Regions from separate parts of the Kitasatospora sp. NPDC057692 genome, predicted to be linked through region 1. Evidence: riboswitches for the same ligand, from Rfam matches in the RefSeq annotation. Region 1 holds a riboswitch; each other region holds the start of a gene.
The links. A riboswitch is a leader RNA that binds a small molecule or an ion and turns the genes downstream of it on or off. The one in region 1 is predicted to bind cyclic di-AMP.
Positions count from the first base shown of each region.

Region 2: it holds a riboswitch for cyclic di-AMP, as region 1 does, so the genes downstream of both, ACFVFS_RS18140 (transglycosylase family protein) here and ACFVFS_RS11135 (transglycosylase family protein) in region 1, are expected to answer to the same signal.
Region 3: it holds a riboswitch for cyclic di-AMP, as region 1 does, so the genes downstream of both, ACFVFS_RS16995 (peptidoglycan DD-metalloendopeptidase family protein) here and ACFVFS_RS11135 (transglycosylase family protein) in region 1, are expected to answer to the same signal.

Region 1 is NZ_JBHVIV010000013.1:125,893-135,494, forward strand. Features, by position in the region: gene ACFVFS_RS11120 (alpha-amylase family glycosyl hydrolase) at 1-928, shown strand, start outside; gene ACFVFS_RS11125 (LacI family DNA-binding transcriptional regulator) at 954-1,973, shown strand; gene ACFVFS_RS11130 (hypothetical protein) at 2,034-2,234, opposite strand; gene ACFVFS_RS11135 (transglycosylase family protein) at 2,366-3,655, opposite strand; cyclic di-AMP (ydaO/yuaA leader) riboswitch at 3,642-3,840, opposite strand; gene ACFVFS_RS11140 (hypothetical protein) at 4,188-6,305, shown strand; gene ACFVFS_RS11145 (hypothetical protein) at 6,387-7,304, opposite strand; gene ACFVFS_RS11150 (DUF397 domain-containing protein) at 7,819-8,082, shown strand; gene ACFVFS_RS11155 (ATP-binding protein) at 8,456-8,983, opposite strand; gene ACFVFS_RS11160 (helix-turn-helix transcriptional regulator) at 9,401-9,602, shown strand, end outside.
Region 2 is NZ_JBHVIV010000028.1:70,713-80,314, reverse strand. Features, by position in the region: gene ACFVFS_RS18145 (cytochrome P450) at 1-949, shown strand, start outside; cyclic di-AMP (ydaO/yuaA leader) riboswitch at 1,181-1,329, shown strand; gene ACFVFS_RS18140 (transglycosylase family protein) at 1,335-2,264, shown strand; gene eno (phosphopyruvate hydratase) at 2,508-3,794, shown strand; gene ACFVFS_RS18130 (septum formation initiator family protein) at 3,944-4,453, shown strand; gene ACFVFS_RS18125 (DUF501 domain-containing protein) at 4,425-5,096, shown strand; gene ACFVFS_RS18120 (exopolyphosphatase) at 5,093-6,034, shown strand; gene ACFVFS_RS18115 (NAD(P)/FAD-dependent oxidoreductase) at 6,464-7,834, shown strand; gene ACFVFS_RS18110 (ABC transporter permease) at 8,020-9,602, opposite strand, start outside.
Region 3 is NZ_JBHVIV010000026.1:67,648-77,249, forward strand. Features, by position in the region: gene ACFVFS_RS16990 (APC family permease) at 1-838, opposite strand, end outside; gene ACFVFS_RS16995 (peptidoglycan DD-metalloendopeptidase family protein) at 1,256-2,248, opposite strand; cyclic di-AMP (ydaO/yuaA leader) riboswitch at 2,251-2,418, opposite strand; gene ACFVFS_RS17000 (MFS transporter) at 2,629-4,275, shown strand; gene purB (adenylosuccinate lyase) at 4,292-5,722, opposite strand; gene ACFVFS_RS17010 (HelD family protein) at 5,841-8,069, shown strand; gene ACFVFS_RS17015 (MarR family winged helix-turn-helix transcriptional regulator) at 8,070-8,516, opposite strand; gene ACFVFS_RS17020 (DUF3037 domain-containing protein) at 8,611-9,003, opposite strand; gene ACFVFS_RS17025 (HipA family kinase) at 9,198-9,602, opposite strand, start outside.

The DNA of each region.
Region 1 (9,602 bases):
CTTCGACCAGGACGGCGTGCACGCGATCTACCGCAGCTGGCGCACGATCCTCGACGAGTACCCGGGCGAGCGGATCGGCGTCGCCGAGGCCTGGACCCCGACCGTCCAGCGCACCGCCAACTACGTGCGGCCCGACGAACTGCACCAGGCCTTCAACTTCCAGTACCTCGGCACCTCCTGGGACGCCGCCGAGCTGCGCGCCGTGATCGACCTCTCGCTCGACTCGATGCGCCCGGTCGACGCCCCCACCACCTGGGTGCTCTCCAACCACGACGTCACCCGGCACGCCACCCGGTTCGCCAACCCGCCCGGCCTCGGCACCCAGATCCGCACCCCCGGCGACCGCGGGCTCGGCCTGCGCCGCGCCCGCGCCGCCACCCTGCTGATGCTCGCCCTGCCCGGCTCCGCCTACGTCTACCAGGGCGAGGAGCTCGGCCTGCCGGACGTCACCGACCTGCCCGACGAGGTCCGCCAGGACCCGTCGTTCTTCCGCCAGGCCGGCCAGGACGGCTACCGAGACGGCTGCCGCGTCCCGATCCCGTGGTCCGGCACCGAGGCCCCGTACGGCTTCGGCCCGACCGCCGGCGGACCGTCCTGGCTGCCGCAGCCCGCCGAGTGGGCCGCGCTCAGCGTCGAGGCGCAGACCGGCGACCCGACCTCCACCCTGGAGCTGTACCGCTCGGCGCTGGCGCTGCGCAAGTCGCGGCCCGAACTCGGTGCCGGCACGGACGTCGAGTGGCTGGAGAGCCCCGAGGGCACCCTGGCGTTCCGCCGCGGCTCCTTCGTCTGCACCGTCAACACCACCGGCGCCCCGGTCCGGATACCGGCCCCCGGCCGCCCGCTGCTCACCTCCGCCGGCGCCGACCCGGTGGTGGCGGACGGCGAGGCGGTGCTCGCCGCCGACAGCACCGACTGGTGGGCGGTCTGACGTGGTTGCAATAGGCTCTGGGACCGTGACTACGGCGCGACTCTCAGACATCGCGGCGCAGGCGGGGGTCAGCGAAGCCACCGTCTCCCGCGTGCTCAACGGCAAGGCCAACGTCTCGGCCACCACCCGGCAGACCGTGCTGGCGGCCCTGGACGTGCTCGGCTACGAGCGGCCGACCCGGCTGCGCCGGCGCAGCGCCGGGCTTATCGGGCTGATCACCCCGGAGCTGAGCAACCCGATCTTCCCGGCGCTGGCCCAGGTGATCGAACAGGTGCTGAGCCGGCACGGCTACACGCCGGTGCTCTGCACCCAGACCCCCGGCGGCTCCACCGAGGACGAACTGGTGGAGATGCTGGTCGACCGGGGCGTGGCGGGCATCGTGTTCGTCTCCGGCCTGCACGCCGACTCCACCGCCGACCACGACCGGTACGCCCGGCTGGCCGGGCGCGGGGTGCCGTTCGTGCTGATCAACGGTTACAGCGAGCGGATCGACGCGCCGTTCATCTCGCCGGACGACCGGGCGGCGATGTGGATGGCCGTCCAGCACCTCGCGGAACTCGGCCACGAGCGGATAGGCCTGGCCGTCGGTCAGCAGCGGTACGTGCCGGTGCTGCGCAAGATCGAGGGCTTCACCGCGGCCCTGCGGGAGGTGTCCGGGCGCACCCGGGAGGAGGCCGAGGCGCTGGTCCACCACACGCTGTTCAGCGTGGAGGGCGGGCACGCGGCGGCCGGGGCGCTGCTCGACAAGGGCTGCACGGCGATCGTCTGCGGCAGCGACATGATGGCGCTCGGCGCGATCCGGGCGGTCCGGCAGCGGGGCCTGTCGGTGCCGCAGGACGTCTCGGTGGTCGGCTTCGACGACTCGCCGCTGATGGCTTTCACCGAGCCGCCGCTGACCACCGTCCGCCAGCCGGTGGAGGCGATGGCCACCGCGGCGGTCGACGCGCTGCTGGAGGAGGTCGGCGGGAACGCCGTGCAGCGCGGGGAGTTCATGTTCCAGCCGGAGCTGGTGATGCGGGGTTCGACCGGCGCCCGCGCGCGCTGAGCGGAACGCCGGAGCGGCCCGGGAGCGGTGTGGTCCCGGGCCGCTCCGGCGTTTCCGCGCTCAGCCCTCCTGGGCGGTCGGGCGGTCCTGGGAGACCCGGTGGCCGTCGGCGGCGTCGCCGGTGCGGCTCTCGGTGCGTCGGCCCCGCTCCAGGTAGTCGCGGAGGATCAGTTCGACGGCGTCCTGCGGGCTCTTGGTGCCGGACAGCATCATCACGTCGATCGCGAGGTTGGCGTCGAGCGAGACGGTGACCTGGGCCATGGTGACTCCTTCTCGGGTGCAGGGCAGCAGCATGCCCGCTGCGGTCCCGGTTTGGCCATGGCCCTCCGGGCACGCCGCAGCCCCCGGGGAGGAGCGACCGGACTCTCCCCGGGGGCTGCGGTGTGACGGGATCAGACCCGGCCGGCGAAGTCCGGGGCCCAGTTGGCGATCGTCTGGAGGCGCACGCCCGAGCTCGGGTTGGCGGCCTCGACGTACTTGCCGTCGCCGATGTAGAGGGCGACGTGGTAGACGCCGGAGTCCTTGCCGTTGTTGGACCAGAACAGCAGGTCGCCCGCCTTGAGGGCGTCCAGCGAGACGTGGGTGGACGCGGCGGCCTGGTCGGCGGCGACGCGCGGGACGGAGACGCCCGCGGCGCGCAGCGCGGCCTGGGTCAGGCCGGAGCAGTCCCAGCCGCCGTTGCCGGTGCCGCCGTAGACGTAGGCCTGGCCGACCTTCGACTGGGCGAAGGCGACGGCGGCGGCCATGCTGCCGGTGGCGGTCGGGGCCGGGGTCTCGGCCTGCGCGGCGGGCTTGCTCGCCGGCTTGGCGGCCGGGGCCTGGGACTGGGCCGGGGCGGCCGGGGCCTGGGTCCCGCCCTGCGCGCCGCCCTGGGCGCGGTTGAACCAGTCGAAGCCCTGGCGCTCACCGAGGGTCAGGTGCTGGCCCGGGTAGATGGTGTGCGGGCCGTCGGTCAGGGTGGCGCGGTTGAGCTCGTACAGGCGCTGCCAGCCGCCCTGGACCTGGTGCTCGTCGGCGATGCTGGACAGCCAGTCGCCGGCGGCCACGGTGTAGTCCTGGGTGGCCTGCTGGCCGGCCTGCTGGCGCCACTGCCCGCCGTCCTGGCGCTGCTGCGGGGCGGCGGCGGTGCCGGAGGCGGCCGGGGCGGGGGTCTGCGGCTCGGTGGCGGGCTTGGCGGCCGGGGCCGGGGTCTGCGGCTTGGCGGCGGGCTTGGCGGCCGGGGTCTGGGCCGGGGCCGGGGTCTGCGCGGCCGGCTTGGCGGCGGAGGTGTCCACCGCGGCCGGGGTGCCGCCCTTGGTCAGACCGGCCTGGACCGAGCAGACCGGCCAGGCGCCGGGGCCCTGGACGGCCAGGACCTTCTCGGCGGTCGCGATCTGCTGGTCCTTGGTGGCGAGGTCGGCACGCGCGGCGTACGCGGTGCCGCCGAACGCGGACCAGGTGGAGTTGGTGAACTGGAGCCCGCCGTAGAAGCCGTTGCCGGTGTTGATGCTCCAGTTGCCGCCGCTCTCGCACTGGGCGACCTTGTCCCAGGTGGCGACGGAGGCGGCGGAGGCGGTGCCGGTGGTCAGGCAGGGGATGGTGAGACCGATGCCCGCGACGCCGAGGGTGGCGATCGCGCGACGGGTACGGCCGGACAGTCGGGTGCCGTTGGTGGGCAGCATGAAGACGCGGTCCTCTCCCACGCCTGCGAGGTGAGCTGTCGGATTCGGGCTGGAGTTGCCCGGCCGCGCTGTGGACGCGGCTTCACCCCTAGCCCGGGGCCGGTCCGTGGACCGGTCCTGGGCGAACTACCTGTGGTTCCCCCGCTCCTGCCGTGGTGCATTGCGCTGCCAGCGCGCCCGACGGCAGGACTCGGCGTCGCGGACGTGCTGGGTTCGTGTGGCCACGAACGGGGAGCACGTTAAGCAGAGGCGCGTTCAAACCGCAAACATGTGTGACGCTCGTCACGGTTTGCGAAATGCGTGCTGAGTGGCTGTCCTTCATGATCAGAAATGACCGATTTCCCGCAACGCCGGTCGCCGTCAATGCAACTGCCTATGCTTCAGAGCGTCGGCAGGACGCCGGCGAGCCGCAGCCGTCTGGGGAGAGGGCTACGCACCGATGGGCATCGACGAGGAGCCGGACGCCTCCCGTCCGGCCGCCCGGCCGACCGGAGCACATCGCCGGGCAAAGCACCGCAGAGTGGACATCCCACCCGAACCGTCCCGAACTCACTTGACCCGCCGGGCACTCCTGCGCTGGCTGGCCGTCGGCACCGCCTTCGCGGCGATCAGCGGCGAGGAGATCCTGCGCCGCTCGCTGACCGGCGAGACCCGGCTGATCACCCCGGCCGCCGTGATCGGGACGACCCCGACCGAGGCCGTCGGCCCGATGGGGCCCGACGGCGGCCACGGCGGCGCCCCGCCGGAGGGCACCGGCGCCCCGGGCGGCGCCCCCGAGCAGCCCGCCCCCGCGCCCACCGTCGACCAGGGCGGCCGCCGCTGGTCCGACCGGGCCGGCTGGGGCGGCAGCCCGCCGGGGCCGCGCAGCGCCGTGCGGATCACCGACCGGGTCCTGCTCGACACCGACGCCGAGATCGGCTCCCTGCTGGTCGAGCCGGGCGGTGCGCTGACCTTCGCCGCCGACCGCACCCTCACCCTCGCCGCCGCCGGCAACGTCGAGATCCGCGGCGCCCTCGCGCTCGCCCCCGACGGCGGCCACGTCCACACCCTGCGCTTCCCGGGCGTCGACGAGAAGCGCTTCCAGGGCGACGGCATGAAGGTGGTCGACACCGACGTCGGCCTCTGGGTCACCGGCGCCGGCCACCTGCGGCTGGACGGCGCGGCCAAGACCGCCTGGGTCCGTGCCGAGCGCGAGCTCAAGGCCGGCGACACCGTCGTCAACCTGGCCGCCCCGCCCGCCGGCTGGCTGCCCGGCGACGAACTCGCCGTCACCCCGACCGGCCCGCCGGACCAGGAGGGCTTCGCCGCCCGCTACGACCTCGTCACCATCCGGTCCGTCAGCGGAGCCGCCGTCACCCTGGAGGCCCCGCTGCGCCACGCCCACCCCCGGGTCGCCGCCGGAGGGGGCGTCACCGTCGGCGCCGAGGTGCTCAACCTGACCCGCAGCGTCCGGGTCGAGGGCAGCGCCAAGGGCCGCACCCACGTCCACCTCACCAGCTCCCGGCGCGCCGACGTCCGGCACACCGCGCTGCGCTGGGTCGGCCCGCGCGCCGACACCAAGGAGACCTGGAAGGGCCCGGACGGCGCCGCCCCGGTCACCGAGCCGGTGCTCGGCCGCTACGGGCTGCACTTCCACCGGCTCGGCGACGCCGCCCGCGGCACCGTCGTCGAGGGGGTCGTGGTCCGTGACGCCGGCAGCCACGCGTACGTTCCCCACGCCAGCCACGGCATCACCTTCCGCAGCTGCATCAGCCACGAGACGTGGGAGGACGCCTACTGGTGGGACGGGCCGCTGGACACCCGCACCCCCCAGCAGCCCTCCGACGACATCGTCTACGAGTCCTGCGTCGCCTCCCGCACCCTGCTCGAACCCAATCCCCGCGCCTACCGGCTGACCGGCTTCAACCTCGGCGCCGGCACCGGCGGCAAGGCGCTGGACTGCGTGGCGGTCGGCGTGCAGGGCGCCAACGGCGCCTCCGGCTTCGAGTGGCCGGAGAACAGCGAGGGCGTCTGGACCTTCCAGCGCTGCCTGGCCCACAACAACCTGCAGGACGGCATCTTCGTCTGGCTCAACGCCAAGCACCACCACGTGGTCACCGAGTTCGCCGCCTACCACAACGGCGGCTGGGGCATCGAGCACGGCGCCTACCTCAACGACTTCGACTACACCGCGAGCGTGCTCTACGGCAACGCGGGCGGGGGCGTGGCGCTGCACTCGCTCGGCCGGGACAAGGGGACCGTCTTCGACGGACTGCTGATCGACGCGGCCGGGCGCAGCGACTTCGCGGTCTCCACCGCCCGGCACGAACTCGCGGGGGAGTCGGTGACCTTCGGCCGCTGCCGCTTCACCGGCTACCGCCGGGCCGGGATCGCGTTCCGCGCCGGGGCCGACGGCGAACCGGACGACGTGCTGGTGCTGGACTGCGAGTTCGGCGGAAACGAGCTCTGGCTGGACCCGGAGGCGGGTCCGCCCAAGAACATCCTGCTGCGCCGGGCCGGGTCCACCGAGGTGCTCCAGGTGCGCCGGGCGGGCGAGGAGGGCACCGCCCAGCCGCAGTGGAACGCCGCCGCGGCTTCGGTGCCCACCCTGGCCGGCCAGTCGCGGCCGGTGCAGGTGCCCGCGCTGAAGCTGAAGGACGCCGCGGCGGCCACCACCCGGGTGGGGCGGTAGACGGCGCGAGAAGGGCCCGAAACGGTGCGTCCGTTCCGGGCCCTCCCTACCGAGGTACTGAGGTACTCAGGTCCTGAGGTCCTACTGCGCGGCGTGCCGGCCGGCGGCGCGCGGGCCGTCCTGCTCCTCGGCGCCGGCCTCGTCGGCCGCGGCCTCGGGGCCGACGGCCGGCAGCGCGGCCAGGTAGGTGGAGGCGACCAGCTGGCCCACCGCCTGGTAGGCGCCCAGCGGCGCGGCCGACGGGCAGCCGGACTCCTCGGCGGCCGCGGCGAGCAGCTCGGCGTCCGCCTCAGGGCCGATCACCAGCGGGGCGAGCGCCGGGTTCTGGGCGCCCATCTCCTTGAGGTGGGCGACGGCGTCGGCGACCGAGCCGGGCACGTCCAGCGCGGCGGCGACGACCGGCACGGCGAGCCGGGCGGCCAGCAGCATGCCGGTGATGCCGGCGGCGTCGGCCGAGGCCTGCCCGCCGACGGTGGTGAGCACCACGCCGTCGGCGGCGGTCGCGATGGCGAACAGCCGGGCCCGGTCGGCGCGGGCCAGCCCGGCCTCGGAGAGACGGACGTGGACGCCCTCGGCGAGCAGCGGGTGCGGGCCCAGCGCGTCGGTGACGGGGGCGCCGTACTGGGCGGCGAGCGCGTGCAGTCCGGGGAGGAAGTCGTGCGGGCCGGGTACCAGCGGCACCACGACCGGCACCGGCAGGCCGGCCTCGGCCGCCTCGGCCAGCAGCTCGGCGACGGTGCGCTCGCCGTTCGCCTCGCCGTCGCCGGAGGGCAGGTAGCCGGCGGCGGTGCGCACACCGTTCTGCTCGCTGCGGACGATGGACAGCAGCTCCTCGACGACGGGCCGGGATTCCGGTCCGGCGGCCGCGGGGACGGCGAGCAGCAGGGCCGGGGAACCGGCCGGGATCTCGGGGCGCTCGGGACGGCGGTGGCGCCCCCGCGCACGGGAGCCTGGAGTGCGGACGGGCAGTGGCGCGCCCGGGATGGCTGCGGTGCTCATGGCGGAGATCGTAGGACATCGGCCCGCCCGGTCCGCAGTCGGCTACCGAACCGGGCGGGACGGCCGCCGCGAAAAGCGGACATAACCGGCCCCGGGTCGGCAGTTCTCCCGGTACCCGCTCAGATGCGCCGGAACGGGAACCGCGTTGCCGCCTCCGTGCGTGAGATGTCTCACAGCGCGCGGGCGGCCTGACGGAGGGTCACGAAAGGGCGACTCCCGGCGTCCGAAGATCAACAATCGGCGGGTGGTCGCCTACGGGCGGTCATCGGCGGTCGGTCGATTCCATCTCTTATGTCCGTTTACGTACCGTCAGGCGGGTGCCTCGTGATGAGTTCCGGTTCGGTGTCGAAAAGGCCGTGCACCTGCAACGTCCCGTGCTGATGCACGTGCACTGGAGCTATCATCACGTCAAGTGAGGCGGTGTGCCGGGCCGGTACGGGGCCGGTCCGTCCGTTCGGCTGGGGCCGGGGCGCCGAGCTGAACGACCCACTCCGGAGCTCTTCGGGAGATTTCTATGCACGACACGCACGACACGTACAACGCGTACGACACGTACAACGGGATGGCCGCTACCGACCTTGAGGGCGTGGTCTGGCAGAAGAGCCTGCACAGCAACTCCCAGGGCAACTGCGTCGAGTTCGCCGCCCTTCCGGGCGGCGAGGTGGCGATGCGCAACTCGCGCTTCCCGGACGGTCCGGCCCTCATCTACACCCGGGCCGAGATCGCCGCACTGCTCCTGGGGGCGAAGGACGGGGAGTTCGACCACCTGGCGGTCTGACCGGCCGCCGGCTTCACCATCGGGGGGCCGTCGTGGGTGCTGACACCACGACGGCCTTTGTCTTTGTCCGGATACCCGCCCGGGGCCTCGCCGTCCGGGTTCCCCGGGTCCGCGGGCGCCGCCCGGGCCCCCGCTCCTGAACGCGCCGGGAACGCCGCGGCTCCCGCTCCGCCGCCGTGCCGAGCCGCCGCACGCGGATCGGAGGGGCGCCACCGCCGGGGGCTGCCGGTGCCCGCTGCCCGAGGGCCGCCGGTCGCCGTGCCGGGGTGTCGTTCGCCGTGCTGTGGTGGTTCCTCGGGAGCGCGCCGTCGGACGTGTGCCGTCGGTGCGTCACCGCCCGTGCGTCGCTCGCCGTCCGCCGTCCGCCGACCGGTCAGGCCGAGCGCCGGTGCCGTCCGCCGAACTCGGCCACCGGGGCCGGAGCCGTCCGCTGCGCCTCCTCCGCCTCGAACAGCGCCCAGACGACCTTGCCGCCGCCCAGCGGGTGCCAGCCCCAGGAACGGCTGAACGAGTCGACCAGGTGCAGGCCCCGGCCGGACTCCGCCACGAAGTCCGCCTCCCGGGCCACCGGGCCGATGTTGCTGGGGTCGCTCACCGCGCAGACCACTTGGGGCGCGCGGTGCACGAGGCTTATTCGGATCGGCAGCCGGCTCTCCATCGTCGGTTGCATGGGAAAGTCGTAGTCGTCCGCCGCGGTGGGACACGCGCCGATCGCGTGCCGCAGCGCGTTGGTCACCAGCTCCGAGGCCACCAGCGCGACATCGTCGAAGAGCTCGCCCAGCCCCCACCGCTGCAGGGCGGTCCTGGCGAAGTCGCGCGCGGTTCTGACAGCCTCATAGCGGGGAGCGAGCGTACAGGTGACCACATGGGGGTCGACTGCCAAAGCCGTTCCGGTGCTCATGAAGAGCTCCTCCCATAAGGGGGCGGACACGGCTGGACCCGCCGGGGTCATGCCGGTCACCTCCGACTCGCTCGGCCGCGCGGCCGCCCCTCGACCCGACGGCGCGCGCGCACGAGGGCCCGGAGGCGCGGGGGCGCTGCCGGGCCGGTGCACGGAATCGCGCGTGGGGTCGACGCGGAGCCCGCGGGATTGCCAGGGATGTGCAGGTGCACGTGCACCATCGTGCTCTGCGCTCACTGCAGATGCAAGAGTCGATTCACGTGCAGTCGTTCAAATGGCATATGCAAGCGCCGGATGCACGTGCATCCTGGTGTGTGGAGTGCAGAACTGATAGGAACATCCGTCAGTATCGGCACCGTGAGCGCTCAACTGATGGCAGACTGTGCGCTGTTTGCCCTAGGTGGAGGTTAGGACCGCATGACCACAGTTCAGCCGGGCGGCGGCTCGATGGTCCGCCGGATCCTCCTCGGCTCCCAGCTGCGCCGGCTCCGCGAGACGCGCGGCATCACCCGCGAGGATGCGGGCTACGCGATTCGCGCCTCCGAGTCCAAGATCAGCCGCATGGAACTCGGCCGCGTCAGCTTCAAGGAACGTGATGTCGCCGACCTGCTCAGCCTCT
Region 2 (9,602 bases), on a different contig from region 1:
CACCCCGCGCCGGGTGGCGGCCTTCGAGCCGCGGGTGCAGCAGCTGACCGACCGGCTGATCGACGGCTTCGCGGCACGCGGCTCCGCCGACCTCATCCACGAGTTCGCCTTCCCGCTCCCCATCTACGCGATCTGCGACCTGCTCGGGGTGCCGCCCGAGGACCAGGACGACCTGCGGGACTGGGCGGGCGCGATGATCCGCCACCACGGCGGGCAGCGCGGCGGCGTGGGCCGCGCGGTGAAGAAGATCCGCGCCTACCTGCTGGAGCTGATCCACCGCAAGCGGGCGGACCTCGGCGACGACCTGATCTCGGGGCTGATCCGGGCCGGTGACCACGGCGAGCACCTGACCGAGAACGAGGCGGCGGCGATGGCCTTCATCCTGCTGTTCGCCGGCTTCGAGACCACCATCAACCTGATCGGCAACGGGTGTCTCGCCCTGTTCCGGAACCCGGGGCAGCGCCACCTGCTCCAGGAGTCCGTCGGGCGCGGCGAGAGCGCGCTGCTGGAGACCGGCATCGAGGAACTCCTGCGCTACGACGGGCCGGTGGAGCTGGCCACCTGGCGGTTCGCGACCAGCCCGCTGACCATCGGCGGGGTGGAGATCCCGGTCGGCGACCCGGTGCTGGTGGTGCTCGCGGCGGCGGACCGGGACCCGGCGCGGTTCTCCGACGAGAACACCCTGGACCTGGCCCGGGCGGACAATCCGCACCTGGGGTTCGGGCACGGCATCCACTACTGCATCGGCGCGCCGCTGGCGCGGCTGGAGGGGCGGGCCGCGCTGGCCACCCTGCTGACCCGGCTGCCGGACCTGCGGCTCGCCGCCGACCCCGGGGACCTGCGCTGGCGCGGTGGTCTGATCATGCGGGGACTCCGTGAACTTCCGGTGGAATTCACACCGGAGAAAAGGCCCGTCGAGGAGGCTCCGAGCATCCCTTCCGAGGGCTGACGGACCGGCACAACACGCTGACGGGCGCTCTCCGTTGCCCGCCCGACCGGGGTCTGAACCACCCTCAATCCGGACATACCTCCTCGGTTGGTAGGCAATCCATCACATGACGTGATGTCCATGTGATATCGGCGATATGAGCTTGTGATTGCTCTGAAGATCTGTCTAGTCTCCGTGGAGTTCGCAGCTGCGAGCCCCGTCCGCGGAACGCCGAGTCCTGCCCGCCGCGACACGGGACACCGACCAGAACCCTGGGCAGGGGCGGGGGACCCAGGTTTTGCGCCGTCTCCCACGGCTAGGGGTGAAGCCGCCTCCGCGCGGCCGGGCCACCTCCCGGTCCGAACCCGACAGCTCACCTCGCAGGCGTGCGGAGAGGGACCCCTTCATGCTGTTCGTTGGAACCGGTCGTCACCGTCGCCGTACCCAGGCCGAGAAGGCCATCGCCGTCGCCGGTGTCGCAGGCGTCGGACTGGCGATGCCGATCCTGAGCGCCACCGGCGCCTCCGCCGCCCCGGTCTCCACCTGGGACGCGGTCGCCCAGTGCGAGAGCGGCGGCAACTGGAGCATCAACACCGGCAACGGCTTCTACGGCGGCCTCCAGTTCACCTCCAGCACCTGGAAGGCGTACGGCGGCACCGCCTACGCGGCGCAGGCCAACCAGGCCTCGAAGGCCCAGCAGATCTCGGTCGCCGAGAAGGTCCTCGCCTCGCAGGGCCCGGGCGCCTGGCCGGTCTGCTCCAAGAAGGCGGGCCTGAGCAAGGGCGGCGCCCCGGCGGCGGTCGACACCTCGGCGGACGCCAAGCCGGCCGCCCCGAAGCCGCAGGCCCAGCCCCAGCAGCAGACCCCGAAGCCCGCCGCCCCGAAGCCGGCCGCCGCCGCGCCGCAGGCCCAGCCGCAGCAGCAGGCCGCCAAGCCGCAGGCCCGGCAGTACGCGCCGCAGAGCGCCCAGCAGGCTCCGCAGGCGCAGCAGCAGGTCCAGCAGCAGTCCCCGCAGTCCCCGGCCTTCTCCGGCAAGGCCGGCTGGGACGCCGACGCCAAGGTCTTCTGGTACCAGAACAACGGCGCCTGGTACTGGACCAGCCACCAGGGCGTCTACCAGCAGTACGCCGGCCAGCAGGCCGCCCAGGCCGCCCCCGCCGCGCAGCAGCAGCCGGCCGGCCACGGCTACACCGTCCGCTCCGGCGACACCCTCGCCGGGATCGCCACCGCCCAGGGCGTCTCCGGCGGCTGGCAGGCGCTGTACGACGGCAACCGCGGCACCGTCGGCGCCGACCCGAACCTGATCGTCCCGGGCCAGGTCCTGGCCCTCGGCTGACGACCGGTCCGACCGCACGGACGAAGGGGGGCCGATCGGTCCCCCTTCGTCCGCATCCGGACCTCTCCGGTCGGGCAACCAGGTGAACTACCGGTGGGTAGAGCGGCCACACGCTGAGACGGAACCGAGGCCGACGTGGCCCGGACAGCCCGTGCGGTTAGGCTCTGGTCGTAACGACTCCGCAATCGTCCGGCCGACTGCACCCCACCGTCAGCCGAACCTGCTTCCGCTAGGAGATGCCTCGTGCCGTCCATCGATGTCGTCGTCGCCCGTGAGATTCTCGACTCGCGCGGCAACCCCACGGTCGAGGTCGAGGTCGGCCTCGACGACGGCAGCACCGGCCGTGCCGCCGTCCCGTCGGGTGCCTCCACCGGTGCCTTCGAGGCGCTGGAACTCCGCGACGGTGACAAGAACCGCTACTTCGGCAAGGGCGTGGAGAAGGCCGTTCTCGCCGTCATCGAGCAGATCGGCCCCGAGCTGGTCGGCTACGACGCCACCGAGCAGCGCCTGATCGACCAGGCCATGCTGGACCTGGACGCCACCCCGGACAAGTCCTCGCTCGGCGCCAACGCCATCCTGGGCGTCTCGCTGGCCGTCGCGCACGCCGCCTCCGAGGCCAGCGACCTGCCGCTGTTCCGCTACCTGGGCGGCCCGAACGCGCACGTCCTGCCGGTCCCGATGATGAACATCCTCAACGGCGGCTCGCACGCGGACTCCAACGTCGACATCCAGGAGTTCATGATCGCCCCGATCGGCGCGGAGTCCTTCTCCGAGGCCGTCCGCTGGGGCGTCGAGGTCTACCACACCCTCAAGGGCGTGCTGAAGGAGCGCGGTCTGTCGACCGGCCTGGGCGACGAGGGCGGCTTCGCCCCGAACCTGGACTCCAACCGCGAGGCCCTGGACCTCATCGTCGAGGCCATCCAGAAGGCCGGCTACGTGCCGGGCAAGGACGTCGCGCTCGCCCTGGACGTCGCCTCCTCCGAGTTCTACGAGGACGGCGCCTACCAGTTCGAGGGCAAGGCGCTCACCTCCGCCGAGCTCATCGAGTACTACGCCGGCCTGGTCGCCGCCTACCCGCTGGTCTCCATCGAGGACCCGCTGGACGAGTCGGACTGGGACGGTTGGAAGGCCATGACCGAGAAGCTGGGCGACAAGGTCCAGCTGGTCGGCGACGACCTGTTCGTCACCAACCCGGCCCGCCTGGCCCGCGGCATCGAGACCGGCACCGCCAACGCGCTGCTGGTGAAGGTCAACCAGATCGGCTCGCTGACCGAGACCCTGGACGCCGTCGAGCTGGCCCAGCGCAACGGCTACCGCTGCATGATGTCGCACCGCTCCGGCGAGACCGAGGACGTCACCATCGCCGACCTGGCCGTCGCCACCAACTGCGGCCAGATCAAGACCGGCGCCCCGGCCCGCTCCGAGCGCGTCGCCAAGTACAACCAGCTGCTGCGCATCGAGGAGATCCTCGACGACGCCGCCGAGTACGCCGGCCGCGGCGCCTTCCCGCGGTTCAAGCACGAGGGCTGAGCCCGACCGGCGGCGCCCGGCCGGTATCGCCGGACGCCCGGTAGCGCACGCCTGACCGGTGCCCCGCCGTTCACCCCGTAGGGTGGACGGCGGGGCACCGTCGCGACCAGGAGGGGACACCGGAGATGGCAGGCTGGAGGATCCCGGGCTTGGCGGCCCGGCCTCGGTTCACGAGCCGGGCGACCGTCCTCGTGCTGGTGCTCTGCTCCCTGGTGGCGATCCTGGCCTATCCGACGCGGCAGTTCGTCTCGCAGCGCTCGGAGATCTCGGCCCAGCGCGCCCGGGCCGAGCACGCCCGGCAGCAGGTCGAGCAGCTGCGCCGGGAGAAGGCCCGCTGGCAGGACCCGGAGTACGTCAAGGCCCAGGCCCGCACCCGGCTGCACTACGCGATGCCGGGGGAGACCCCGTACATCGCGGTGGACCCGGCGGCCCGGGACGCGGCGAAGTCCGCGCTGGGCGCTCCGCCGCCCGCGGCGGGCCCGGCGGCCGGCCCGGCCAAGGCGGCCCGGCCCTGGTACGCCAGCGTCTGGGACTCCGTCGACGCCGCCGCCGCGCCGATGGCCGCCGCGCCCCCGGCCCCCGCCGCCCCGGGGCAGCCCGCCCCTCCCTCACCACCCGCCCCCGCCCCCGCTGGAGACAGCTCCTCCCATGACCACTGAGAACCACCCCACCGTCTCCGACGAGGACGTCGCGGCGATCGCCGCGCAGCTCGGCCGGGTCCCGCGCGGCCTGCGCGGCGTGGCCCACCGCTGCCCGTGCGGCAACCCGGACGTCGTGGAGACGGCCCCCCGGCTGCCGGACGGCACGCCGTTCCCGACGCTCTACTACCTGACCTGCCCCAAGGCCGCCTCGCTGATCGGCACCCTGGAGGCGGACGGCGTGATGAAGGACCAGAGCGCCCGGCTCGCCGAGGACCCCGAGCTGGCCGCGGCGTACCAGAAGGCGCACGAGGACTACATCGCCCGCCGCGACGCCATCGAGGTGCTGGAGGGCTTCCCGAGCGCCGGCGGCATGCCGGACCGGGTCAAGTGCCTGCACGTGCTGGTCGGCCACTCGCTGGCGGCGGGCGAGGGCGTCAACCCGCTCGGCGACGAGGCGCTCGGCATGCTGGAGGACTGGTGGGCCAAGGGCCCGTGCGTCTCCGCCGAGGAGGTCGCGGCCGCCGGCGACCGGGTGCTGCGCAACCGGGCCAAGGAGCAGGACCACGCGGCCGTGATCGCGGCCAAGGAGCGGAAGACCGCCGACCGCGCCGCCAAGCGGGCCGCGCAGGAGGCGGACGAGGCGGGGGAGGACGGCGCATGAGCACCACCCGGGTGGCCGCGATCGACTGCGGGACCAACTCGATCCGGCTGCTGGTCGCCGACCTCGACCCGGAGACCGGCGCGATCACCGACCTCGACCGGCGGATGATCATCAACCGGCTCGGCCAGGGCGTGGACCGCACCGGCCGGCTGCACCCGGACGCGCTGGAGCGCACCTTCGCCGCCTGCCGGGAGTACGCGGAGGTGATCGCCGGCTTCGGGGTGGGCCCGGAGCGGATCCGCTTCGTCGCCACCAGCGCCTCCCGGGACGCCGAGAACAGTGCCGAGTACGTCGACGGCGTGCGGGCGGCCCTGGGCGTCGAGCCCGAGGTGGTCAGCGGCGAGGAGGAGGCCCACCTCTCCTTCGTCGGCGCCACCAAGGAGCTCACCGGCGGTCAGTTCCCGGCCCCGTACCTGGTCTTCGACCTGGGCGGCGGCTCGACCGAGTTCGTGCTCGGGGCCGATTACGTGCAGGCGGCGCGCTCGGTGGACATCGGCTGCGTCCGGCTGACCGAGCGGCACTTCGGCGGCGCCGAGCTGCCCTCGGACGAGCAGATCGCCGAGGCCCGGGCGCACGTGCGGGCGGAGCTGGACCGGGCCGAGGAGGCCGTCCCGCTGACCGGCGCGGCCACCCTGGTCGGTCTGGCCGGCACCGTCACCACCATCTCGGCGATCGCCCAGGACCTGCCCCGGTACGACTCGGAGGCGATCCACCACTCCCGGATCCCCCGCGAGCGGGTCGCCGGGATCGCCGACCGGCTGCTGCACGCCACCCACGCGGAGCGGGCGGCGATCCCGTCGATGCACCCGGGCCGGGTGGACGTGATCGCGGCCGGCGCCCTGGAACTGCTGGAGATCATGGTGCGGACGGGCGCCGCCGAGGTGGTCGTCAGCGAGCACGACATCCTGGACGGCATCGCCTGGAGTATCGCCCGCTGACCAGGCGCGGGACTTACCGGACCGGCCCCGGACGCCCCCCCCCGGGGCTCCGGGGCCGGGGCGCGCCGGGGCGCCGCGGGAATGTTCGTGAATTTCTTCACATGAGGATCCAGCCTTTCGCGGGGCCGGGGGGTCCGGTCCGTCCGATATGTGGGACCGAAGGCTCGCTGGGCGTGATGGCCGTTGGATCGCAGGTTGCGGCCCGCCGGAGGTTTGAAAATCGAAATCCCGTGCGGGAACCGGGCCGGGTCATGGATCGTTGCTGCTCAGCGGCGCCGTCCCCGCGGACACGCCCGCCCGGGGGCCCCGGGGGCCGTGCGGGGCGGGGCGGGGGGTCGAAACGGGGGCGCGCAGTGTAGCAGAAGGGTTCCATAAGCTTGTGAGCGGGCTCACGAAGGCTGCTCCGACCGGTGCTGGATACTTTCGGATATGAGCACCACGGAGCGTCCTCGCATCCTCATTGTCGGCGGTGGTTACGTCGGCCTGTATGCCGCGATGCGCATCCTCAAGAAGATGCGCTACGGCGAAGCGACCGTCACGGTCGTGGACCCGCGGTCGTACATGACGTACCTGCCCTTCCTCCCCGAGGCGGCCGGCGGCAACGTCGCGCCCCGCAACCTCGTCGCGCCCCTGCGCACCGCGCTGAAGAACGCGGAGGTGCTCACCGGTGCGGTCACCGGTGTGGACCACGAGCGCAAGGTCGCGACCATCCAGCCCTCGGCGGGCGACTCGTACGAGCTGCCCTTCGACTACCTGGTCGTCGCGACCGGTTCGGTCTCCCGGACCTTCCCGATCCCGGGTCTGGCCGAGCACGGCATCGGCATGAAGACCGTGGAGGAGGCCATCGCCCTCCGCAACCACGTCATGGCGCAGCTGGACAAGGCCGAGTCCACCACGGACGAGGCGGTCCGCCGCAAGGCGCTGACCTTCGTCATCATCGGCGGCGGCTTCGCCGGCGTCGAGACGATCGCCGAGATCGAGGACATGGCGCGCGACGCCTCCAAGATCTACAAGACCGTCAGCCGCGACGACATGCGCTTCGTCGTCGTCGAGGCCGCCAACCGGATCCTCCCGGAGATGGGCCCGGACCTCGGTCTGTGGACCAAGGAGAAGCTCGAAGAGCGCAACATCGAGGTCTACATCGAGACCTCGATGGACTCCTGCGTCGACGGCCACGTCGTGCTGAAGAACGGCCTGGAGATGGACGCCTCCACCATCGTGTGGACGGCCGGCGTGAAGCCGAACCCGGTGCTGGCCCGGTTCGGCCTGCCGCTGGGCCCGCGCGGCCACGTCGACACCGCGCCGACCCTCCAGGTCCAGGGCTTCGACTACGTCTGGGCCGCCGGCGACAACGCCCAGGTGCCGGACCTCGCCGCCGGCGAGGGCGCCTGGTGCCCGCCGAACGCGCAGCACGCCGTGCGCCAGGCCGCCGTCCTCGGCGACAACGTGATCTCCGGCATGCGCGGCTTCCCGCAGCAGGAGTACAAGCACAAGAACCTGGGTGCGGTGGCCGGTCTCGGCCTGCACAAGGGTGTCGCGATCCTCTTCGGCAAGTACAAGCTGAAGGGCCGTCCGGCCTGGTGGTTCCACCGCCTGTACCACGGCGCCATGGTCCCCACCTTCAACCGGAAGGTCCGCGTCTTCACCGACTGGACCCTCGCCGTCTTCCTGAAGCGCGAGATGGTCGGCCTGTCGCAGATGGAGAACCCGTACCAGCCGATCCAGGAGGTCACGGCCCCCACCAAGCCCGCCGTCGAGGCCGCCAAGCCGGCCGCCGACAAGGAGCTCGCCAGCAAGTAGACGACTGCGGACCCCGGTGTGGGAGCACCGGGGTATGAGTCGGAGGCCCTCCGCCCGGCAGTGCTGCCGGACCACGACCTCCGTGGTGCTCAGCCGGCTGTGCGAGTCGGGCGGAGTACAGAAGTGAACGAGAAGGCCCCCGCCGAACCCTCCGGCGGGGGCCTTACTCGCATGTCGGTCGTCGGTCAGTCGGTCTTGATGCTGGTCAGGATGTCCAGTCCGGCGGCCCGGCGGGCGGGCCAGAAGGCGGCGACCAGGCCGACCACGCCGGCCAGGGCGAGGAAGAGCAGCAGCTGGCCGAAGGGGAGCACGGTGGCCAGGCCCGGCAGCTCGGACTTCAGGGTGCCGTTGATCGCCCAGGCCATGAAGCTGCCGAGCAGGACGCCGATGCCGGCGCCGAACACCGAGATCACCACGGACTCCAGACGGACCATCCGCTTGATGCCGGAGCGGTCCAGGCCGATCGCCCGCAGCATGCCGATCTCGCGCTTGCGCTCGAAGACCGACATCGCCAGGGTGTTGATCACCCCGAGGATCGCGACGATCACCGACATCGCCAGCAGGCCGTACATCAGGTTCAGCGCGAAGGTGATGGTCTGGCTGAACCGGTCCCGGAGGTCCTGGCGCGACTTGACCTCGATCACCGGGTTGGCGCCGGTGGCGTCCTTGAGCGCCTTCTTCAGCGCGGCGCTCTCCCCGTCCGTGCCCTTGACCAGGACGCCGCGCAGGTAGGGCTGGGGGTCGTGCTTGACGATCTCGCCGTTGGCCAGCACGGCCTCGCCGAGCAGTTCGTTCTTCTCGTAGACGCCGCCGATGGCCAGGGCGCCCTTGCCCGCGTTGCCGTAGCCGACCTCGACGGTCGAGCCGGTGGTGGCGCCGAGCTTCTTCGCGAGGTCCTCGTCGATCAGCAGCCGCCCCTGGCCGACGGAGGCCGTCGAGCCGCTCGTCATCTTCATCGTGACCAGCTTGTCGATGCTGTCGGCGTTCAGACCGGTGATCGACCGGTTGTCGCCGTTGAGCTTCCAGGACACGAGGGTCTGCGGAGAGGAGGCGGCCACCCCGGGGGCCTTGGCGAGCTCGGCCGGGACCTTGTCGGACAGGCTCATGTTGTTGGCCGTGCCCACCAGGAAGTCGGCCTTCAGCGAGCTGGTGACCGTCCGGTCCACGGCGTCGGCGACCGAGGCGCCGATCACCGTCAGGCCGCTGACCAGGGTCAGACCGATGGTGAGCGCGGCGGCGGTGGCGGCGGTGCGGCGCGGGTTGCGCACCGCGTTCTGCCGGGCCAGCTTGCCGGGGGTGCCGAACAGCCGGCCGAGGACCGGGCCGACCAGGGCGATCACCGGGCGGGAGAGCAGCGGCAGCAGGACGAAGACGCCCAGGACGGCGAGCAGCGCGCCGAACGCGATCGGCATCCGGCCGTCGGAGTTGCCCTTCGAGGCGCCGAAGGCGACCAGGGCGATGCCGGCGGCGGCCAGCAGCGAGCCGATCGTGTTCCGGACCACCAGGGACTTCTGGCTGACCGGCTGGTCGCCGCTGCTCATCGCGGCGACCGGGGCGATCCGCGCGGCGCGGACGGCCGGCAGCAGGGCGGAGAGCACCGTCACCAGGATGCCGACGAGCAGGGTGACCGCCACGGTCATCGGCTTGACCACCAGGGAGGCGGTCGGCATGCCGTCGTCCAGCGAGGCGATCAGGGACTGCATCCCGGCGCCGATGCCGAGGCCGGCGACCAGGCCCGCCGCGGCCGAGACGGTGCCGATGGCGAGCG
Region 3 (9,602 bases), on a different contig from region 1:
CGTTGCCGGAGACGATCATCCAGGAGACGAAGACGTAGAACACCCCGACCCCGACCACCGAGATCAGCGTCGCCCTCGGCACCACCCGCTTCGGGTCCCGGGACTCCTCGCCGTACATCGCCGTGGACTCGAAGCCGACCCAGGAGCAGAACGCGAAGAACAGCCCCAGCCCGGCGCCGCCCGTCCCCGTCCCCGCCACACCGCGGAAGGCGTTCAGCGGATCGAGCGACCGCGCGGCGATCCCGTCCGGCCCGCCGCCGGTGAACAGCACCGCCAGCGCGACCGCGCCCAGCACGGCGACCTCCAGCACCAGCGCCACCCCGAGCACCCGCGCGGTCAGGTGCAGGTCGAACCAGGCCATCACCGCGATCACCAGCAGCCCGAGCGCCGCGTACCAGCCCCAGGGCACCTCCACCCCCAGCTGCGCCGCGACCAGTCCGCGCAGCGCGTACGCGAAGAAGCCGATCACCGCCGCCTCGAAGACGATGTAGGCGAGCAGGGCCAGCAGTCCCGACGCCATCCCGGGCACCCGGCCCAGCCCGTGCGAGATGTAGCCGTAGAACGCCCCGGCCGCGGTGAGGTGACGGGCCATCGCCACGTAGCCGACCGAGAAGACGGTGAGCACCAGGGTCGCGAAGACGTACGCGGCGGGCGCCCCGGCGCCGTTGCCCTGACCGATGACGATCGGGAGGTTGCCGGTCATCGCGGTGATCGGCGCCGCCGTGGCGACCGCCATGAACACCACGCCCGCCAGCCCGACCGAGTCCGCCTTCAGCCGGTGCACCCCCGCCCCCGGACTCGCCGCGCCCTCGACCGCGTCCCCGCGCTGGATGGCCATCCGGCCCCCTTCACCCGCCGTGGCTGTGCCGCCCGCCGGTCCGGTCGGGCGCTGACTGCCCGACAGCATCGGGGGCGCGGCGAAGGGGCCGCAACGAGGGGTGATCCGGCGTCAGCACCTCGGGGTTGACGCCGCGTTCGAGCGGGACCCGCCCCGTTCGAGGGCGCACGGCGAACGGCGCGCGGTGACCGGCGCACGGCGAACGACGCGCAGTGACGGCGACCGGCGAACGACGGCAGCCGGCCCGGCTCGCGAGGGAGGTCTCGCGAGCCGGGCCGGCCGGACGGGCGTGTCCCGCGCCCGTCGATCCACTGGAGGTACGGCGATCACCCGGTCGAGCGGTCACCCGACATGACCATTCCGGGGGAGTCGTTTCGCCCCGCACCCAGCGGTGGTGGAGAGGATCCGACCGGAGGGTCAGATCGCGACGCCGTGCGCCCGCAGGTAGGCGATCGGGTCGATGTCCGAGCCGTACTCCGAGCCGGTGCGGACCTCGAAGTGCAGGTGCGGGCCGGTCACGTTGCCGGTGGCACCGGAGAGGCCGATCTGCTGGCCGGCGGTGACGGCCTGGCCGACCTTCACGCCGATCGAGGACAGGTGCGCGTACTGGGCGTACTTGCCGTCGGCGAGCTTGATCTCGACCTCGTTGCCGTAGGCGCCGCCGTTGCCGGCCTTCACCACGGTGCCGTTCGCGATGGCGCGCAGCGGGGTGCCGGTGGCCGCGACGAAGTCGGCGCCGGTGTGGTGGCCGGAGGCCCACATCGAGCCGGCCACGCCGTACGCGGTGCCGAGCTTCGGGTTGGCCAGCGGGGCGACGTAGCCGGAGGTGGCGGCGACGACCGGGGTCGCGGTCACCGGGGCGACGACGGGCTGGACGGCGGGCTTGACGGCCGGAGCGGCCGGCTTGGTCGCCGGGGCGGCCGGCTTCGCGGCCGGAGCGGCCGGCTTCGCGGCGGGGGCGGCCGACTTGGTAGCCGGGGCGGCGGGCTTCGCGGCGGGCGCGGCCGGCTTGGTCGCCGGGGCGGCCGGGGCGGCCTTGGTGCCGAGCGCGAGCTGCTGACCCGGGAAGATCAGGTTCGGGTTGGCGCCGACGACCGAGCGGTTGTGCTCGTACAGCGCCTGCCAGCCACCCTCGACGCTCTTCGCGGCGGCGATCTTCGACAGGGTGTCCCCGCCGACGACCTTGTAGCTCTCCTCGGCCGGAGCGGCCGGAGCGGCCGGAGCGGCGGCCGGGGCGGCCTGGGCAGCCGGGGCGGCGGCCGGAGCGGCGGCCTTCGCGGCGGGGACCTCGTGGGCCTGGGCGGTGACGGTGGTCACCAGCGGGAGGGCGAAGGCGGCACCGGTGACAGCGGTGGCGATGCCGATGCGGGCGGCGCGGGGCAGGGCGATACGACGAGCCTGTGCGGGCATGGAAATGTCCTCTCCGACGCCTGCGAGGTGAGCTGTCGGGTTCGGGCTGGAGTTGCCCGGCCGCTCACAATGGCGGCTTCACCCCAAGCCGGACCGCAAGAAGAAATGGGTCCGGCGACTTACCTGTGGGTCCCCCGCTCCTGCCGTACAGAGTTCGTTGCGTACCACCGGGCAGCGGCAGGACTAGGCGTTCCACCCGGTGGCCACCCGGGCTGACGCCGGGCGGTCGCTGAACTAAAACCCATCCGTTCGGGTGAAGCAATGTCGATCTCCGCACCCCGGGACCAAAGTCCGCAATGCCGTGACGCTCCGCAGGAAAGGCATGCACAGTACGTGCACAATCCATTGACGGTGCGCACGTGATCCGCAACCCTGCGCCGATGTCGGAATCAGTACGCACACGATCACTCACGGAGCGGGCATCCTCCGACACACCCCCGGTGACCCTTGTCACGTGGGCCCCACCGGGCTCACCATGGGCCGTGGCCACCTCCGAGGCCGGCACCCTGCGGTTGGGCACCGCGCAGGGTCGCTGGGTACTTCTGGCGACGGTGCTCGGCTCCAGCATGGCGATGCTCGACGGAACCGTCGTCAACGTCGCGCTGCCCCGGATCGGCGCCGACCTCGGCGCCCAACTCGACGCCCTGCAATGGACGCTCAACGCCTATCTGCTCACCCTGGCGGGCCTGATCCTGCTCGGCGGCGCGCTCGGCGACCGGTACGGCCGGCGCCGGGTCTTCCTGCTCGGCGTGGTCTGGTTCGCCGCCGCCTCCGCGGCCTGCGCCGCCGCGCCCACCATCGAGGTGCTGATCATCGCGCGCGCCGTGCAGGGCATCGGCGGCGCGCTGCTCACCCCCGGCTCGCTGGCGATGCTCCAGGCGGTCTTCCACCCGGACGACCGCTCGGCGGCCGTCGGCCTCTGGTCGGGGTTCGGCGGCGTCTCGGCGGCGGTCGGCCCGCTGCTCGGCGGCTGGCTGGTGGACGGGCCCGGCTGGCGCTGGATCTTCCTGCTGAACCTGCCGCTGGCGGCGCTGGTGGTGGCGGTGTCCGCCCGGCACGTGCCGGAGAGCCGGGACGAGTCCGCGACCGGCCGCTTCGACGTGCTGGGCGCGGCGCTGGCCGCCCTGGCGCTGGGCGCCGTCACCTACGCGCTGACCGCCGCCGGGAAGGGCGTGTCCGCCGAGGTCTGGGTCAGCGGGATCGCGGGCCTGCTGCTCGGCGCCGCCTTCGTCGTGGTCGAGCGCCGCACCCCGGAGCCGATGCTGCCGCTCGGCCTCTTCTCCTCCCGGCTGTTCACCGCCGTGAACCTGGTCACCCTCGCCGTCTACGCGGCCTTCAGCGGCGTCTTCTTCCTGCTGGTCGTCCAGCTGCAGATCGTGTCCGGCTTCTCCCCGCTGGTCTCCGGGCTGGCCCTGGTGCCGATCACCGTGATCATGCTGGTGCTGTCCGCCCGGGCCGGCCGGCTGGGCAAGCGGATCGGCCCCCGGCTGCCGCTCACCGTCGGTCCGATGCTCTGCGCGGCGGGCGTGCTGCTGATGCTGCGGATCGGCCCCGGCGCCTCGTACTGGACGGACGTGCTGCCCGCGGTCGCGGTGATGGGCTTCGGCATGGTGCTGCTGGTCGCGCCGCTGACCGCCACCGTGCTGGCGGCGGTGGACGTGCGGCACGCGGGCATCGCCAGCGGGGTCAACAACGCGGCGGCCCGGGCGGCCGGCCTGCTGGCGGTCGCCGCGCTGCCCGCGCTGGCCGGTCTGAGCGGGGACGCCTACCGGGTGCCGGACGCGGTCGACTCCGCCTTCCGCACCGCGATGCTGATCTGCGCCGGGCTGCTGGTGGCCGGCGGGGTGACCGCGCTGGTCGCCGTCCACGGCAATGTGCTGGCCCCGGCGGACGAGCACCCGGTGGCCGAGCCGGACTGCCGCTACACCTGCCCCACCAACGGCCCGCCGCTCGACCCCGGCCACCCCGCCGCCGTCCCGGCGGAGCACGGCGAGGGCCCCGCCGCCTCCTCGGCGACGGGGCCCTGAGAAGCCCGGCGATCCGTCAGAGAATGTCGCCCGGCGCGTACTTGGCGGCCTCAGGGTACGCGGCCGCGACGGCCTCGACCTGGCGGACGACCTCGGCGACCTGCGCACCGGCGGCACCGGTGAACGACAGCCGGTCGGCCAGCAGCGCGTCCAGCGCGGCCCGGTCCAGCGGGATCCGGTCGTCGTTGGCCAGCCGGTCCAGCAGCTCGTTCTCCCGGGCGCCGGCCCGCATCGCGAGCGCGGAGGCGACGGCGTGCTCCTTGATGACCTCGTGCCCGGTCTCCCGGCCGACGCCCGCGCGCACCGCGCCCATCAGCACCTTGGTGGTGGCCAGGAACGGCAGGTAGCGGTCCAGCTCGGCCTCGATCACGGCCGGGAAGGCGCCGAACTCGTCGAGGACGGTCAGGAAGGTCTCCAGCAGGCCGTCGAAGGCGAAGAAGGCGTCCGGCAGCGCGACCCGGCGGACCACCGAGCAGGAGACGTCGCCCTCGTTCCACTGGTCGCCGGCCAGCTCGCCGGTCATCGACGCGTAGCCGCGCAGGATCACGGCCAGGCCGTTCACGCGCTCGCAGGAGCGGGTGTTCATCTTGTGCGGCATCGCCGAGGAGCCGACCTGGCCCTCCTTGAAGCCCTCGGTCACCAGCTCGTGGCCGGCCATCAGCCGGATGGTCTTGGCCAGGCTGGACGGCGCGGCGGCCAGCTGGACGAGGGCGGTCAGCACCTCGAAGTCCAGCGAGCGCGGGTAGACCTGGCCGACGCTGGTGAGCACGTTCTCGAAGCCGAGGTGCCCGGCGACCCGGCGCTCCAGCTCGGCGAGCTTGTCGGTGTCGCCGCCGAGCAGGTCGAGCATGTCCTGGGCGGTGCCGACCGGGCCCTTGATCCCGCGCAGCGGGTAGCGGGCGATCAGCTCCTCCAGACGGCGGAAGGCGACCAGCAGCTCGTCGGTGATCGACGCGAAGCGCTTGCCCAGGGTGGTGGCCTGCGCGGCCACGTTGTGCGAGCGGCCGGCCATGACCAGCTCGGCGTGCTCGGCGGAGAGCCGGCCCAGGCGGACCAGCACGGCGACGGTGCGGTCGCGCACGTGCTCCAGCGACTGCCGGATCTGCAGCTGCTCGACGTTCTCGGTCAGATCCCGGGAGGTCATGCCCTTGTGGATCTGCTCGTGGCCGGCGAGTTCGCTGAACTCCTCGATCCGAGCCTTGACGTCGTGCCGGGTGACCCGCTCACGGGCGGCGATGGAACCGAGGTCGACCTGGTCGACGACCCGCTCGTAGTCGGCGACGGCGGTGGCGGGCACCTCGACACCGAGGTCCTGCTGGGCCTTCAGGACGGCGAGCCAGAGGTGGCGCTCGAGGACCACCTTGTGCTCGGGGGACCAGAGCTGGGCCAGGGTCGCCGAGGCGTACCGGGAGGCCAGGACATTGGGGATCTGGGGCTTCGCGCTCACGCTTCGCAAGCCTAACAGCCGAGGTCAGCCGGAACGGCCCGGGCTCGGGTAGGCTGGGGCACTTGAGTCGAAACAAGAATGCGCCCTAAAAACTCCTCGCCGCAAGGATACCACACCTGTGAACGGATCTCCAGCGGTTCCCCCTCCGCCGACCGACCCGGACGCCCTCCTCGCCGAGGCGCTGCGCGCCGAACAGGCCCGGCTGACCGGCCTCTACGCCCATCTGGACGCCGCCCGCGAGCGTGCCCGCCGGACCCTCGCGGCGGCCGGCCGCGGCGCCGGCCCCGGCGGCACCCACCAGGCCCGGCTGGAGCGCGAACTGCGCGCCGGCGAGGCCGCCCGCCGCGCCGCCCGGCTGGACGCCGTCGAGCGCGGCCTCTGCTTCGGCCGCCTCGACCACCGCGACGGCACCGTCCGCCACATCGGCCGGATCGGCCTGCGCGACGAGCTGGACGAGACCTACGAGCCGGTGCTGGTCGACTGGCGCGCCCCCGCCGCCCGCCCGTTCTACACCGCCACCCCGGCCGACCCGGACGGGGTGGTCCGCCGCCGCCACCTGCACACCCGCGGCCGCACCCTCACCGGGCTGGACGACGAGGCGCTCGACCTCGCCGCCCTGGACGAGGGCGGACGGCGCGGCCTGGTCGGCGAGGCGGCGCTGATGGCCGCCCTCGACCGCGAGCGCACCGGCCGGATGGCCTCCGTCGTCGCGACCGTCCAGGCCGAGCAGGACCGGGTGATCCGCGCCCCGCTGCCCGGCGCCCTGGTCGTCCAGGGCGGCCCGGGCACCGGCAAGACGGTCACCGCCCTGCACCGCGCCGCCTACCTGCTGTACACCCACCGCGCGGTGCTGGAGCGGCGCGGCGTCCTGGTCCTCGGCCCCAACCCGGCGTTCCTGCGCTACATCGACCAGGTGCTGCCCGCGCTCGGCGAGACCGAGGTGGTGCTGCGCACCGTCGGCGAGCTGTTCCCCGGGGTGCGGGCCACCGCCGAGGACGAGCCTGCCGCCGCGGTGGTCAAGGGCGGGCCGTGGATGGCGGACGCGGTCCGGCGCGCCGTCGAGGCCCATCAGCGGCTGCCCGCCGGCGACCTGCTGCTCGGCGAGGGCCTGCGGCTGCCCCGCCGGGTCTGCGCCGAGGCCCGGCGGGCCGCGCGCGGACTGCGCCTGCCGCACAACGCGGCCCGCGCGTTCTTCCTGCGCACCCTGCTCGACGCCCTCGCGGTGGCGCAGGCGCTCACCCTCGGCCGCCCGTACGACGAGGAGGAGGCCCGCTACGCGCCCGGCGAACTCTGGGCGCAGCCCGGGATCCGCACCGGGCTCGACGCCCTCTGGCCGATCCTGACGCCCCGCCGGCTGGTCGACCGGCTGCTCTCCGAACCGGCCCTGCTGGCCGTCGCGGCCCCCGGCCTCTCCCCCGCAGAACGCGCCGCCGTCCTGCGCCCGGCCGGCGCGCCGTGGACCACCGGGGACGTCCCGCTGCTCGACGAGGCGGCGGAGCTCCTCGGCGAGGACGGCGGCGCGGTCCGGGCCCGGTCCCGCGCCGCCGAGCGGACGCTGGAGGAGGAGCTGGCCTACGCCGAGGGCGTGCTCACCGTCACCGGCCAGCGGGACGACGCCACCCTGGACGCCGGGCTGCTCGCCGAGCGGTTCCGCGACACCGGCCCGGAGCGCACCACCGCCGAGCGCGCCGCCGACGACCGCACGTGGGCGTACGGGCACGTGGTGGTCGACGAGGCGCAGGAGCTGTCCGCGATGGCCTGGCGCGCCGTGCTGCGCCGGGTGCCGACCCGCTCGCTGACCATCGTCGGCGACCTCGCCCAGACCGCCTCTCCGGCCGGGGCCCGGTCGTCCTGGGCCGAGGTCCTGGACCGCGAACTGCAGGGCCGCTGGCGCGAGGAGCGGCTCACCGTCAACTACCGCACCCCGGCCGCGATCATGGCGCCGGCGGCGGCGGTGCTGCGCGCCCACGCGCCCGGCCAGGAGCCGCCCGAGGCCGTCCGGGAGACCCCCGATCGCCCGCACGTCCTGCCCGTCCCGGACGGCGACTACGCCGCGGCCCTGGCCGCCCTGCCCGCGGGCCCCGGCACCCTCGGGGTGATCGCGCCGGACGCCGACGCCGCCGCCCTGGGCGCGCTGACCGTCCGGGCGGCCAAGGGCCTGGAGTTCGACGCGGTCGTCCTGGTCGACCCGGCCGCCCTGCTCGCCCAGGGGGCGGCGGACCTCTACGTCGCCCTCACCCGCGCGACCCGGCGCCTCACCCTGCTCCACCACACCCCGCTGCCGCCCGTCCTCGCGGCGGCCCTGACGGCGCGGCCGAGCCCGGAGGCACGGCCGGCCGGCGGCTAGCTAGGCGGTACGCCCGCTGAGGACCGGAAGGACCTGGACGCAGATCGAGTGCAGCGCCGCGCGCTGCTCGCCGCTCAGGCGCTCGAAGGCCTGGTGGGTGCGGCCCATCTCGCCGCGGATCCGCGCCAGGATCTCCCGGCCCTGCTCGCTGATGACCACGATCTTGACCCGCCGGTCGCCCGCCGAGGCCTCCCGGCGGGCCAGGCCCAGCGCCTCCAGCCGGTCGACGATCCCGGTCACGTTGGAGGCGTCGCAGCCGAGCCGCCCGGCCAGCGCGCGCATCGGCACCGGCTCCTGGACGGCTCCGAGCGCCTTGGCCTGCGAGGAGGAGAGGCCGTGCCGGGCCGCGGCGGCCGCGAAGTCCTGGAAGTACGCACCACCGACGGCGGCCAGCGCCTCCATCAGCTGGGCGTTGGTCGGTACCGAAGTGGTCGTCGTCGAACCCATGAGGATCAGCCTACGACCGACTGCTTCAGTAACTCAAGATTTGAGCACGGCAAAGGTCCGGCGGTTGAACCGCCGGCCCGGGAAGACCCTCCGCTCAGAGCACCAGCTGGTCGAACAGCCGCCGAAGCTCGGTGTCCGGATCGGCGGTCAGCCCCGTGTGCACCGGCCCCGGCTGCACCACCGCGCTGCGCGGCGCGGTGAGCCAGCGGAACCGCTGCCCCGGGCTGTCCGCCGCGGCCGGACCGGCCGAAGGACCGCCCGCGCAGACCGCCTCGATCCCCTGCAGCGCCCTCCGCACCGCGGCCACGTCGGCGACCGGGTCCAGCGCCAGCAGCCGCGCCTGGTCCAGGTGCGTCCGCGCGGCCAGGTGGGGGCCCTGCCGGCAGTACAGCAGCACGCCCACGTTGACGCACTCGCCGCGCTCCACCCGGGGCACCGCCCGGATCACCGCGTACTCGTAGTCCTGCAGCTCGGCCCGGCCGGACAGCGCCGACCGCGCCGCTCCGGGGACCCGCTGCTCCGCCGAGCCCCGGTCGGACGGCCCGGAGCCGGCGGACCAGGAGTCGCCGGACCAGGAACCGCTCGACCAGGAGCCGCCGAACTCCGAGCCGGACAGCCGCGACTCGGACAGCCCGTGGTCGGACAGCCCGTGGTCGGACGGGCCGGACAGGCGGGAGTCGGTCATGCGGACACCTCCGGCAGCCAGTCGCGCGGACCGGCCAGTCGCTCGGTCAACCGGGCCCGGTACGCCTCGCGCACCGCCCCGGGCGAGTCGAACCCGGGCTCGTCCGCCAGCCAGACGTCCGGGATCTGCGCCACCGCCTCCTCGATCGCGGCCTCCGCCAGCGGGGCGAGCGCCTTGTCGGCCGCGAGCAGGTCCGGCTCCGCGCCCCGCAGTGCGTGGTCGGAGGCGTCGTACGGACGGCGGGTCCAGTCGCCGGCGCCCGCCCAGTGGTGGTGGAAGATCAGGCTCGCGCCGTGGTCGATCAGCCGCAGGCCGCCCGTGGCGACCAGCAGGTTGGGGTTGCGCCAGGAGCGGTCGACGTTGCCGATCAGCGCGTCGAACCAGAGCACCTGCCCGGCCAG